Regions from separate parts of the Paenibacillus sp. FSL K6-1330 genome, predicted to be linked through region 3. Evidence: predicted binding sites of a transcription regulator. Region 3 holds the regulator's gene; each other region holds the start of a gene.
What was found. The regulator Rex, encoded in region 3, represses fermentation and respiration genes when NADH is low (regulators of the CRP and FNR family bind a similar motif). The targets are predictions, from matches to a motif close to TTGTGAAATATTTCACAA.

Region 1 (3,289 bases), 710 kb from region 3:
TACGCCTGCACGCCCGCCGGCAACGGCGACCGCAAATTCTGTGGGGATCAGCTCAGGATTGAACGAAATAATCGCCACATACAGCGAGGGAAAGACCAATGAAAATACTAGAGCAACCAGACGGGATAGTCGGATCGCACTCATCAGAACGAAGCGTTCGGTATAATCTTCAACGGTCTGATAGAACTGGCTAAACACGGTAGGCGCGATCAAGGCCAGAGGGGAGCCATCGACCAAGATGGCGACTCTTCCTTCCAGCAGATTCGCCACGACTTTGTCAGGTCGCTCGGTATACTGGATTTGCGGAAAGGGAGACCAATGGTTGTCTTCGATGAATTGCTCCAAATAACCTGAATCCAGAACGGCGTCGATTTCAATGGCATCCAGCCGCTTTTGTACTTCTTTGATGATTCCGGGATTGGTTATGCCGTCCATGTAACACATGGCAACTTTGGATTTGGTTTTCGTTCCGATCTCCATGGATTTCACGCGAAAATCTGGGGTTTGCAGCCGGTAGCGGAGTAGAGAGATATTGGTCCCCAGGGACTCTATAAATCCCTCTCTGGCTCCGCGGATTACCTGCTCCGTCGCCGGCTGCTCAATAGCGCGCTGCGTGATCTGACGTGTGTCAATGATAATCGCCTCGTCCAGCCCTTCAATGGCAACGACGGATTGCCCCCTTAGCAGGTTGTCGGTCAGAACGGAGATTTTCCTTTCCGAATACCCCTCGCTATGATAAAGCGTATCTTTCATGATGGTTTGCATTAACGCATCATGCGGGAGATTATTTACATCGATATGGCGCGGCCCATATTTGAGGGGCTTCAATATCGTGTTATTGATGACGGCATGATCCGTCATATCGGAGAAATACAACAATACAGCCGGATGCTGCCCGAACACATGGAAGCCAAATACAATAAAATCGTCACTATCTCCCAGAACCTGTTTGATTTCGGATATGGTTTCTTCCAGATTCACCGATATGTCCATATCCTCTGAGTTCTTCCCATTCGGATTGGCAGAAAGATTATCGCTATCGTTGGGTTGGTTCGAACCCGCCCATGTGGAAAATGACATTGTGTTTACACCTCTCCTAATTCAACCGGGGTCACAGCATTTGGATATTTCGATTAAGTATTTCCTCTGGTTGTTATTTTTATCAGAAAGAAGAAGTCTAAAAAGATGTTGCCTTGGCTCCCGTAGTTCTCCGATCCTGATCGTTCACATAGTGTTAGATTTTGGTATGACTGCAATCACATATACGAAGATAGGAGTTTCATATACTTGGGTTGTAAGAGTGAAATAGTTCACAAAGACGCATTTAGTCTAAGGAGGTTTGAACATGAGTTCATTCACGCTTCAGAGTCAGGTATCCGATATCGTTACATCCATTCCGCAAACCGCGGATTTATTCCGATCACTTCGCATTGATTTTTGTTGTGGAGGGCAGGTGCCTTTGGAAGAGGCGGCTAAACAGCGCAATTTGGAACCCGCCGCCGTTTTGGAGCAGGTTCGGTCCGTGGAGAGCAAGTTTGCAGATTATCAAGAAAGCCGTCCGGCTTCACTGAAGGAATCCGAACTGATTGAATACATCCAGCAGAAACATCATGCCTTCTTGCGGGATGAATTACCTGCTTTAACGCCGTATGTGACGAAATTAGCCCGCGTTCATGGGGAGCATCATCCCGAACTTCTTCGGGTGCAGGAGCTTTTCTCCGATCTGAAAAAAGAACTGCTGGATCATACGAAGGATGAAGACGAGCATGTATTTCCGCTCATTTTGAAATTTGTTGCAGAGCCTAACCACCAGGCTGCAGCGGAGCTTAAGCCGCATGTGTCTGAACTGGAACATGAACATGCTCAAGCAGGCAAACTGCTACAGGAGCTCCGGGAAGTAACCGCTGATTTCGAACTTCCGTCGGATGCCTGCGGTACGTATCGGTTGGTCTATCAACGGTTGGCGATGCTTGAAAAGGACACCTTCGAGCATATCCATCTGGAAAACAACATCTTGTTCGAACGGATTCGTCAAGCGGTATAACCTTGATGACCGTGTGAAAGTGAATTAACGCATGCTGGATTAATATTAATTGCAAAATAACGTGGCGTCCCAAAAGTAGATTTAGTTGCTTGACGTACGGCTCTCATAAACAGAAAGTGTGTCAAATAAAGCCATGGCGGTGCTCAGGATGTTATTCCCACACCGCTATGGCTTCTGTTTTGATCATTGGCTGTTCTCCCTTGCTCAGAACCATTCCAAGAAATGTTGGGGCAACAGCGATGGTAGGAACGATTCGTACATGGAGCGTCTTCTAGCAGCAAGAAGGGGGGCTCCCGGAAGATCTAAGATCTTTTGAGACACCCCCGTTATTATTCTGCACTTATTTAACGTATAGACTCCCTTGCTCTAGGAGGGAGAAGAGGTCAAAGAAAATTCACTTAACAATTACCTGTTTTTAGTCGATAATTATATTGATCAGTTGGAATTATTCGACACAGGAGGGTTCATATGGATTACTCGAAATTAGGAAAACAATTCATAGCCGGGGAATGGCGAGACGGTAAGAGCGGTAAAACGCTGCCTGACATCAATCCATACAATGATGAGGTCATTACTGCTTTTCAAATCGCAAACGTTGCAGACATTGATGACGCATATCAGGCTGCCAATCAAGCTAAGCTGGAATGGGACAAGGTTAATGCTTACCAGAAACGAGACATTCTTGAAAATGCCGTTAAATATATTGAATCGCATGAGGAAGACATTTCCTCCATTATTGTTCAAGAGCTGGGCGGAACACGTCTGAAGGCGGCGTTCGAGATCGGTCTTGTGAAGAATATGATTAAGGAAGCGGCTACGTTCCCCCTTAGAATGGAGGGAAAGATTTTACCTTCCACAGAGGATGGCAAGGAGAACCGCCTGTATCGGATCCCGGCTGGCGTGGTTGGGGTTATCAGTCCATTTAACTTTCCTTTCTTCTTGTCCATGAAGTCTGTCGCCCCAGCATTGGGTGCTGGCAATGGCGTCGTGCTGAAGCCACATGAGGATTCGCCGATTACGGGCGGAACCCTGATCGGGAAGATTTTCGAAGAAGCGGGCGTACCGAAGGGTTTGTTGAATGTTGTGGTGACAGATATTAAGGAAATTGGCGATGCGTTCGTTGAGCATCCGATTCCGAGAATCATTTCTTTCACAGGTTCGACTAAGGTCGGAAGCCATATTGGTCAACTGGCCGTCAAGCACTTCAAGAAGCCGCTGCTTGAGCTCGGCGGGAACAGCGCGTTC
Region 2 (3,289 bases), 170 kb from region 3:
TACCAAGGGCTTTCGGCACGATCGAGAACGTGTTCGAGATGCCGTCAAGACTATCCTCATAAGGCAGCTTGGCCACGGAAGTCAGCGAAGCGAGAGCTCCCTTCTTATCGCGTCCGTGCATCGGATTTGCGCCCGGCGCAAACGGCTCGCCTGCCTTACGTCCATCCGGCGTGGTTCCTGTTTTCTTGCCGTATACGACGTTCGACGTAATCGTGAGCACCGATTGGGTCGGCATTGCGTCACGGTAAGCCTTGTTCTTGCGAATCATGCTCATGAAGGTCTCGACCAATTCAACGGCGATGCTATCCACGCGATCATCGTTGTTGCCATAGCAAGGGAACTCGCCTTCGATTTCAAAATCCACTGCAATTCCTTGCTCATTGCGTACCGGCTTCACCTTTGCATATTTAATTGCACTCAGTGAATCCGCTGCTACGGACAGGCCTGCGATGCCGCATGCCATCGTGCGCAGGATATCCCGGTCGTGAAGCGCCATCTCAATCCGTTCATAGCTGTATTTGTCATGCATGTAATGGATAACGTTAAGTGTATTCATATAGAGCTTCGCGAGCCATTCCATCATCGGCTTGAATCGCTTCATGACTTCATCATAACTCAGGACCTCGGCAGCGATAGCCGGATATTCCGGTCCAACTTGGGCGCCTGATTTCTCATCCTTACCACCGTTGATCGCATAGAGCAACGCTTTGGCAAGGTTTGCTCTGGCTCCGAAGAACTGCATCTGTTTCCCGATGCGCATGGCGGATACGCAGCAGGCGATGCCGTAATCGTCTCCGTAAATCGGACGCATGAGATCATCATTCTCGTATTGAATCGAGCTGGTTTCGATGGAAACTTTCGAACAATATTTTTTGAAGGCTTCCGGCAGCTTCTCCGACCATAACACCGTCAAGTTCGGTTCTGGAGCAGGCCCCAAATTATACAAGGTATGCAGGAAACGGAAGCTGTTCTTGGTCACTCTCGTCTCACCGTTTATCGACATGCCGCCGATGGATTCCGTTACCCACGTTGGATCCCCGCTGAACAGCTCGTTATAATCCGGCGTACGCAGGAATTTCACGATCCGAAGTTTCATAACGAAATGGTCGACCAGTTCCTGAGCTGTTTCTTCCGTTAGCTTGCCTTCAGCCAGATCCCGTTGAATATAAATATCAAGGAAAGAAGATACCCGGCCAAGCGACATCGCAGCACCGTTCTGCTCCTTGATCGCGGCCAAATAACCGAAATACAACCATTGGAATGCTTCCTTCGCCGTATTTGCAGGTTTGGAAATGTCAAAACCGTGCATACCCGCCATTTCCTTCAGTTCCTTGAGGGCCCGCATTTGCTCAGACAATTCTTCCCGCAAACGAATAACCGGCTCATCCATAGCATCCACTTCAAGCTCACCGAGTTCTCTCAATTTGTCCTGAATAAGAGCATCTACACCGTATAGCGATATTCTGCGATAGTCACCAATGATACGTCCGCGACCGTACGCATCGGGAAGTCCCGTAATAATCCCGGCCTTGCGCGCTGCTCTCATCTCTGGAGTATAGGCATCAAACACGCCTTGGTTATGCGTTTTGCGTATGCCGTTAAAGATATCTACAACGGCCTGCGGCATTTCAAAGCCGTATGCGTTGCACGCATCAATCATCATCCGGATCCCGCCAAAAGGCTGGATCGAACGCTTGAACGGCTCATCGGTCTGAACGCCGACAATCTGTTCTTTATCCTTATCCAAATAGCCAGGTTGATGAGAAGTGATGGTTGAAGGTGTATGGACATCCACGTCCAGTACCCCACCGTTGTCCCGTTCTCTCTTGGTTAAATCCGATACGATATCCCACAATGCTTTGGTGTTATCCGTGGGTCCTGCCAAAAATTCATCAGAGCCATAATAGGGAGTAATGTTCTCTGCAATAAAATCATTAACGTCAATTTGCTTGGTCCATTTACCTGATTTAAAACCTTTCCAGCCTGTTTCTTTTTCAATCACCGACATATTGAATCCCTCCTAGATTTGCTGGGGCTTGCAAGGACAGGCGAGGCCACACCTTGATCTATCTCAGATCTTTAAATGTGATTATTTTCACGATCAATGATGCCACTACCCCGCCTTGTACCTTCAAGCTTCTTTATCAAAGACCTGAGATTCAGCTTCTTGCTACACCTTTATTGTAGTCCTGTTGATCCCTCGCATCTGTGATATTAATCACAAAGTTATCTTTTTCCGTGATTTTTATCACTCCGAGTCTGTCTTGCATCACTTACCTCAACATATTCCCGGATCTTCATGATCGGCATTCAGAGCCTATCCTATTTAGAACCGACCGTAGAATGCGTTGCGGTAAACTTCTGCGAGCTCTGTCACCAGCGGCAGCTTCGGATTGCTCGTTGTGCACTGGTCTTCAAAAGCCCGGTCCGCCAAATGCTCAACATTCTTCTCGAAATCTTTAGGATCGATGCCAAGCTGCTGGAACGACTCCTCGATACCGAGCTTGCTGTTCAGCTCCCGGATCGCGCCAATCAGACTGTTTACGCCCTCTTCCGTTGTTCTTGCCGGCAGCCCGAGAATCCGTGCGATTTCAGCATATCTCTCATCAGCCACAAAATGGGTATATTTAGGCCATGCCGCGAATTTTGTTGGCTTCTTGGCGTTGTAACGAATGACGTGAGGCATCAGGATCGCATTGGTGCGTCCGTGTGCCGTATGATACTGGCCGCCCCACTTATGCGCAAGACTGTGGTTGATGCCAAGGAACGCATTCGCAAAAGCCATGCCGGCAAGCGTCGAAGCATTATGCATTTTCTCGCGGGCGAGTTTGTCACCGGTAAGCGCCGACTGCTCAAGATATTGGAACACGAGCTGTATGGCTTTGATGGCAAGCCCATCCGTATAATCGCTGGCCATCACCGATACGTAGGCTTCAATAGCATGTGTCAGAACGTCCATACCGGTATCGGCTACCGCTGTTTTAGGCAACGTGTATACAAATTCCGGATCGATAATCGCCACATCCGGTGTCAGCTCATAATCAGCCAGCGGGTACTTGGTATTCCCCAGCCCTTTGTCCGTGATGACGGCAAACGAAGTCACTTCCGAGCCAGTTCCCGACGTTGTTGGAATGGCAACGAATTTCGCTTTCCGTCCAAGCTTCGGATATTTATAGACCCGCTTGCGGATATCCATAAATTTTTGCTTCAGATTGTTAAAGTCCGTATCCGGGTATTCATAGAACAGCCACATCGCTTTCGCTGCATCCATTGGCGATCCGCCGCCGAG
Region 3 (3,289 bases):
AACAATTGCCATTCTTTCTTCATTCCAAGTATCTTTCATAACATATGAATAATAGAGCTGTAAACCAAGCAGCAACAGCAGCACGCTGGACACACTCAGCAAAATCCACTTCGTTTTTTTCTTCAAATCCGTCTTCCTCGCTCCCCTTGATTATTCCCTAGAGGGTTGTAAGACGCTCAAAGGCACGCTGCGCTTCCCGGCGGATACGTTCCTCATCAAGAGTAAGACTCGCGCCATTCTTCACTACCTGCTTGCCGTCAACCCATACATGCTCTACATCCTTCGCACTGGCTGAGTAGATAGCGTGTGAAATATAATCGGTCCGTGGAAGGAAGTGCGCTTGATCCGTGTTCAGTGCGATCATATCTGCTTTCATTCCTACCGCAAGTGTGCCGATATCCTCAATGAACGCCGATCGGGCTCCATACTCTGTTCCCATCCGAAGCGCTTCGGATGCTGGAATGGCTGTTGGGTCCCCGCTTACCCCTTTATGGATCAGTGCAGCCAGTCGCATCTCTTCAAACATATCCAGGTTATTGTTACTCGCAGGTCCATCGGTACCCAGCGACACCGTTACGCCGGCTTTCAGCAGTGCAGGCACGCGAGCGATGCCGCTGGCAAGCTTCAAATTGCTGCCTGGATTATGCGACACCATAACTTGATGCTTGGCCAGGATTTCGATTTCTTCATCGGTCAGATGGACGGCATGCGCAAGCAGCGTTGGACGGGAGAACATGCCAAGCTTCTCCAAATGGGCAACAGGGCGAAGTCCGTAGTCTTTTACATTCTGAGCTACTTCCGTTTCCGTTTCGGACATATGCGTATGCAAAGGCAGATTCAAATCATGCGATGCCTGAACGAATTTTTCGATGAAATCCGGGGGGCACGTATAAGGTGCATGCGGGGAAATCATCGTCGTAATTCTCCCGTCAGCCTTGCCATGCCAGTCTTTTGCGAATGCCACCGCCTCATCCAGCTTCTGCTGCTGCACCTCAGGCGGACACAATCCGATGACGCCGCGCATCAGGACGCCGCGCATTCCTGAGTCCTGCACAACCTTGGCAACCTGATCCATATGATCATACATATCCACAAATGTCGTGGTTCCGCCTTTGATCATCTCCAGCACGGAGAGTGCGGTTCCCCAGTATACATCGTCGGCCGTGAATTTGGCTTCCATAGGCCACATTTTTTCCTGAAGCCATACCTGCAGTGTCAGATCGTCGCCATAACCGCGGAGCAGGGACATCGCCGCATGTCCGTGCGTGTTCACTAACCCCGGTAGGAAAAACAGATGAGTTCCGTCGATAACTTCTGTTCCCTCTTGGACGGTTGGCTCTTCTTCACCCAGATAGGTTATCCGGTCATTCTCCACAACCATATATCCGCGTAACACGGATCTTCCTTCCTCTAATACCGCAAACGTTCCGTTCTTAACCATCCACTTCGTTATCGTCATGTGCTGCATCCTCCTTGCCGTTATCCAAATAATAGGCCAAACTCTGCAAATCTGTAGTAAAATCAGCCGTATGAATCCGGATATGGGATGGGGCTTTCAGGATGGTTGGCGCAAAATTCAGGATAGCCTCGATGCCTGCGGCGATAAGCTGATTGGCTACATTCTGCGCTTCAAAATCCGGAACGGTGATTATCCCGATACGAATGCCGTACTCATGAACCGTCTTCTCCAGTTCCTCCATCGGCTGTACAACCAAATTGTTAATTTTCATACCAACTTTGGGAGAATACGAATCGAAAACCGCCACAATCTTCATATTGTCCTTCAGAAATGCATTGTAATTCGATAATGCATGTCCAAGATTACCGGCCCCAATCAATGCGACATTGATCTTCTGGTCCAGCTTTAGAATCTGGCGAATTTTCTCGATCAGATAAGATACGTCATATCCGATCCCTTTCCGTCCAAAATCACCGAAATACGCTAGGTCCTTACGAATTTGAGCAGGATTGAGGTCCAGTTTTTGTCCCAGTTCCTGGGAGGAAACCGTGGAGACCTCCCTTTTCTGAAGCTCATTCAAATAGCGCAAGTATACAGGTAATCTGCGGACCACGGCTTCCGAAATTTTTTCCGATTTCATTCATGCTCCCCCTAATAATAGGTTAATAACTACATTTTTTTGTGACAGATCATTTCGTTCATTGTTTCACTTTTATTCAGCTTGGTTCTCTATGCCTGCCTCTTCCTGCAGCCATTCCGAAATTCGGGGAACGATCCCCTCTGTCGGCATATGCTCCATCTTCGGCCCCGGCAAAGAATATAAGAAATATTTCCCGTAATAGGATTCAATGACCCGGGTATCGTAGACAATGACAATCCCCTTATCTTGCGCGGTCCGCACCAGTCGGCCAAATCCCTGTTTGAAGCGAATGACCGCTTGCGGAACCGAAAGTTTCATGAACGGGTTCTTCTTCTGCTGCTGCAGCAATTCGCTCTTGGCTTCGACCAAGGGATGATTCGGCGGCTGGAACGGCAGCCGGACGATCGCAAGGCAAGTGAGCGCCTCCCCGGGTATGTCTACCCCTTCCCAGAAGGAGCTCGTACCCAGCAGGACCGAAGCACTGCTATCCTGGAATCTCCGGATTAACTTGGTACGGCTGGTTCCGTCCATCCCTTGTCCCAGTACCGTAATATCGCTGGATGCCAGCGCCTCCTTCAACGGCTCGTGAACCTGACGCAGCATGCGGTACGAAGTGAACAGCACAAGCATGCGGCCATGCGTAGCGATTGCCGTATCGGCCAATGATTGCACAAGTGTATTCACAAAGAGTGCATCCCCGACCGAGCCCTTCACGCTCGGAAAATCGCGCGGCACGACAAGGAGGGCCTGCTCCCTGTAATTAAACGGGGACGGCAGCAGAACCGTGTTCAAGTTGCCGCTATCTGCCGCTTCCTGAAGACCCAAGTTCTCGATCATGAACTGAAACGATTTATCCACCGACAAGGTCGCCGATGTCAGGATCACGCTTTGTTTCTTGTCAAAAAACAATTCCTTCAAGTGGGTGCTAACATCGACAGGCACTGCATAAAGCTGCAGCGATTTGCCGCGGAAATTCCCGTTAGCCTCCATCCAGTATACCGTGCCTTCATCATTCAGAGCCATGAAGGACCTCAGGTCCTCGCGGTGTGCGGCCAGGTCCTTAAACAGACCCGATAGGTCTGTTAACAAACTGTCCGCGCTGTAGTCGTCCAGATCTTCCTTCATCTCGGCGATCAGCTTGTCACCCTTGCGAACGACATCGCCCAGCGTCACATGAATTTGATGCTCCA

Region 1: ric (iron-sulfur cluster repair di-iron protein) is a predicted target of Rex. The motif match lies at 1,299-1,316, and genes of this name have one in related genera.
Region 2: pflB (formate C-acetyltransferase) is a predicted target of Rex. The motif match lies at 2,084-2,101, and genes of this name have one in related genera.

Annotation. Positions count from the first base shown of each region.
Region 1 is NZ_CP150269.1:3,515,833-3,519,121, forward strand. Features, by position in the region: gene NYE54_RS15920 (spore germination protein) at 1-1,080, opposite strand, end outside; gene ric (iron-sulfur cluster repair di-iron protein) at 1,346-2,044, shown strand; gene NYE54_RS15930 (aldehyde dehydrogenase family protein) at 2,513-3,289, shown strand, end outside.
Region 2 is NZ_CP150269.1:2,639,966-2,643,254, reverse strand. Features, by position in the region: gene pflB (formate C-acetyltransferase) at 1-2,008, opposite strand, end outside; gene adhE (bifunctional acetaldehyde-CoA/alcohol dehydrogenase) at 2,327-3,289, opposite strand, start outside.
Region 3 is NZ_CP150269.1:2,809,380-2,812,668, reverse strand. Features, by position in the region: gene NYE54_RS12795 (DUF5590 domain-containing protein) at 1-126, opposite strand, end outside; gene NYE54_RS12790 (amidohydrolase) at 158-1,459, opposite strand; gene NYE54_RS12785 (redox-sensing transcriptional repressor Rex) at 1,434-2,099, opposite strand; gene dinG (ATP-dependent DNA helicase DinG) at 2,172-3,289, opposite strand, start outside.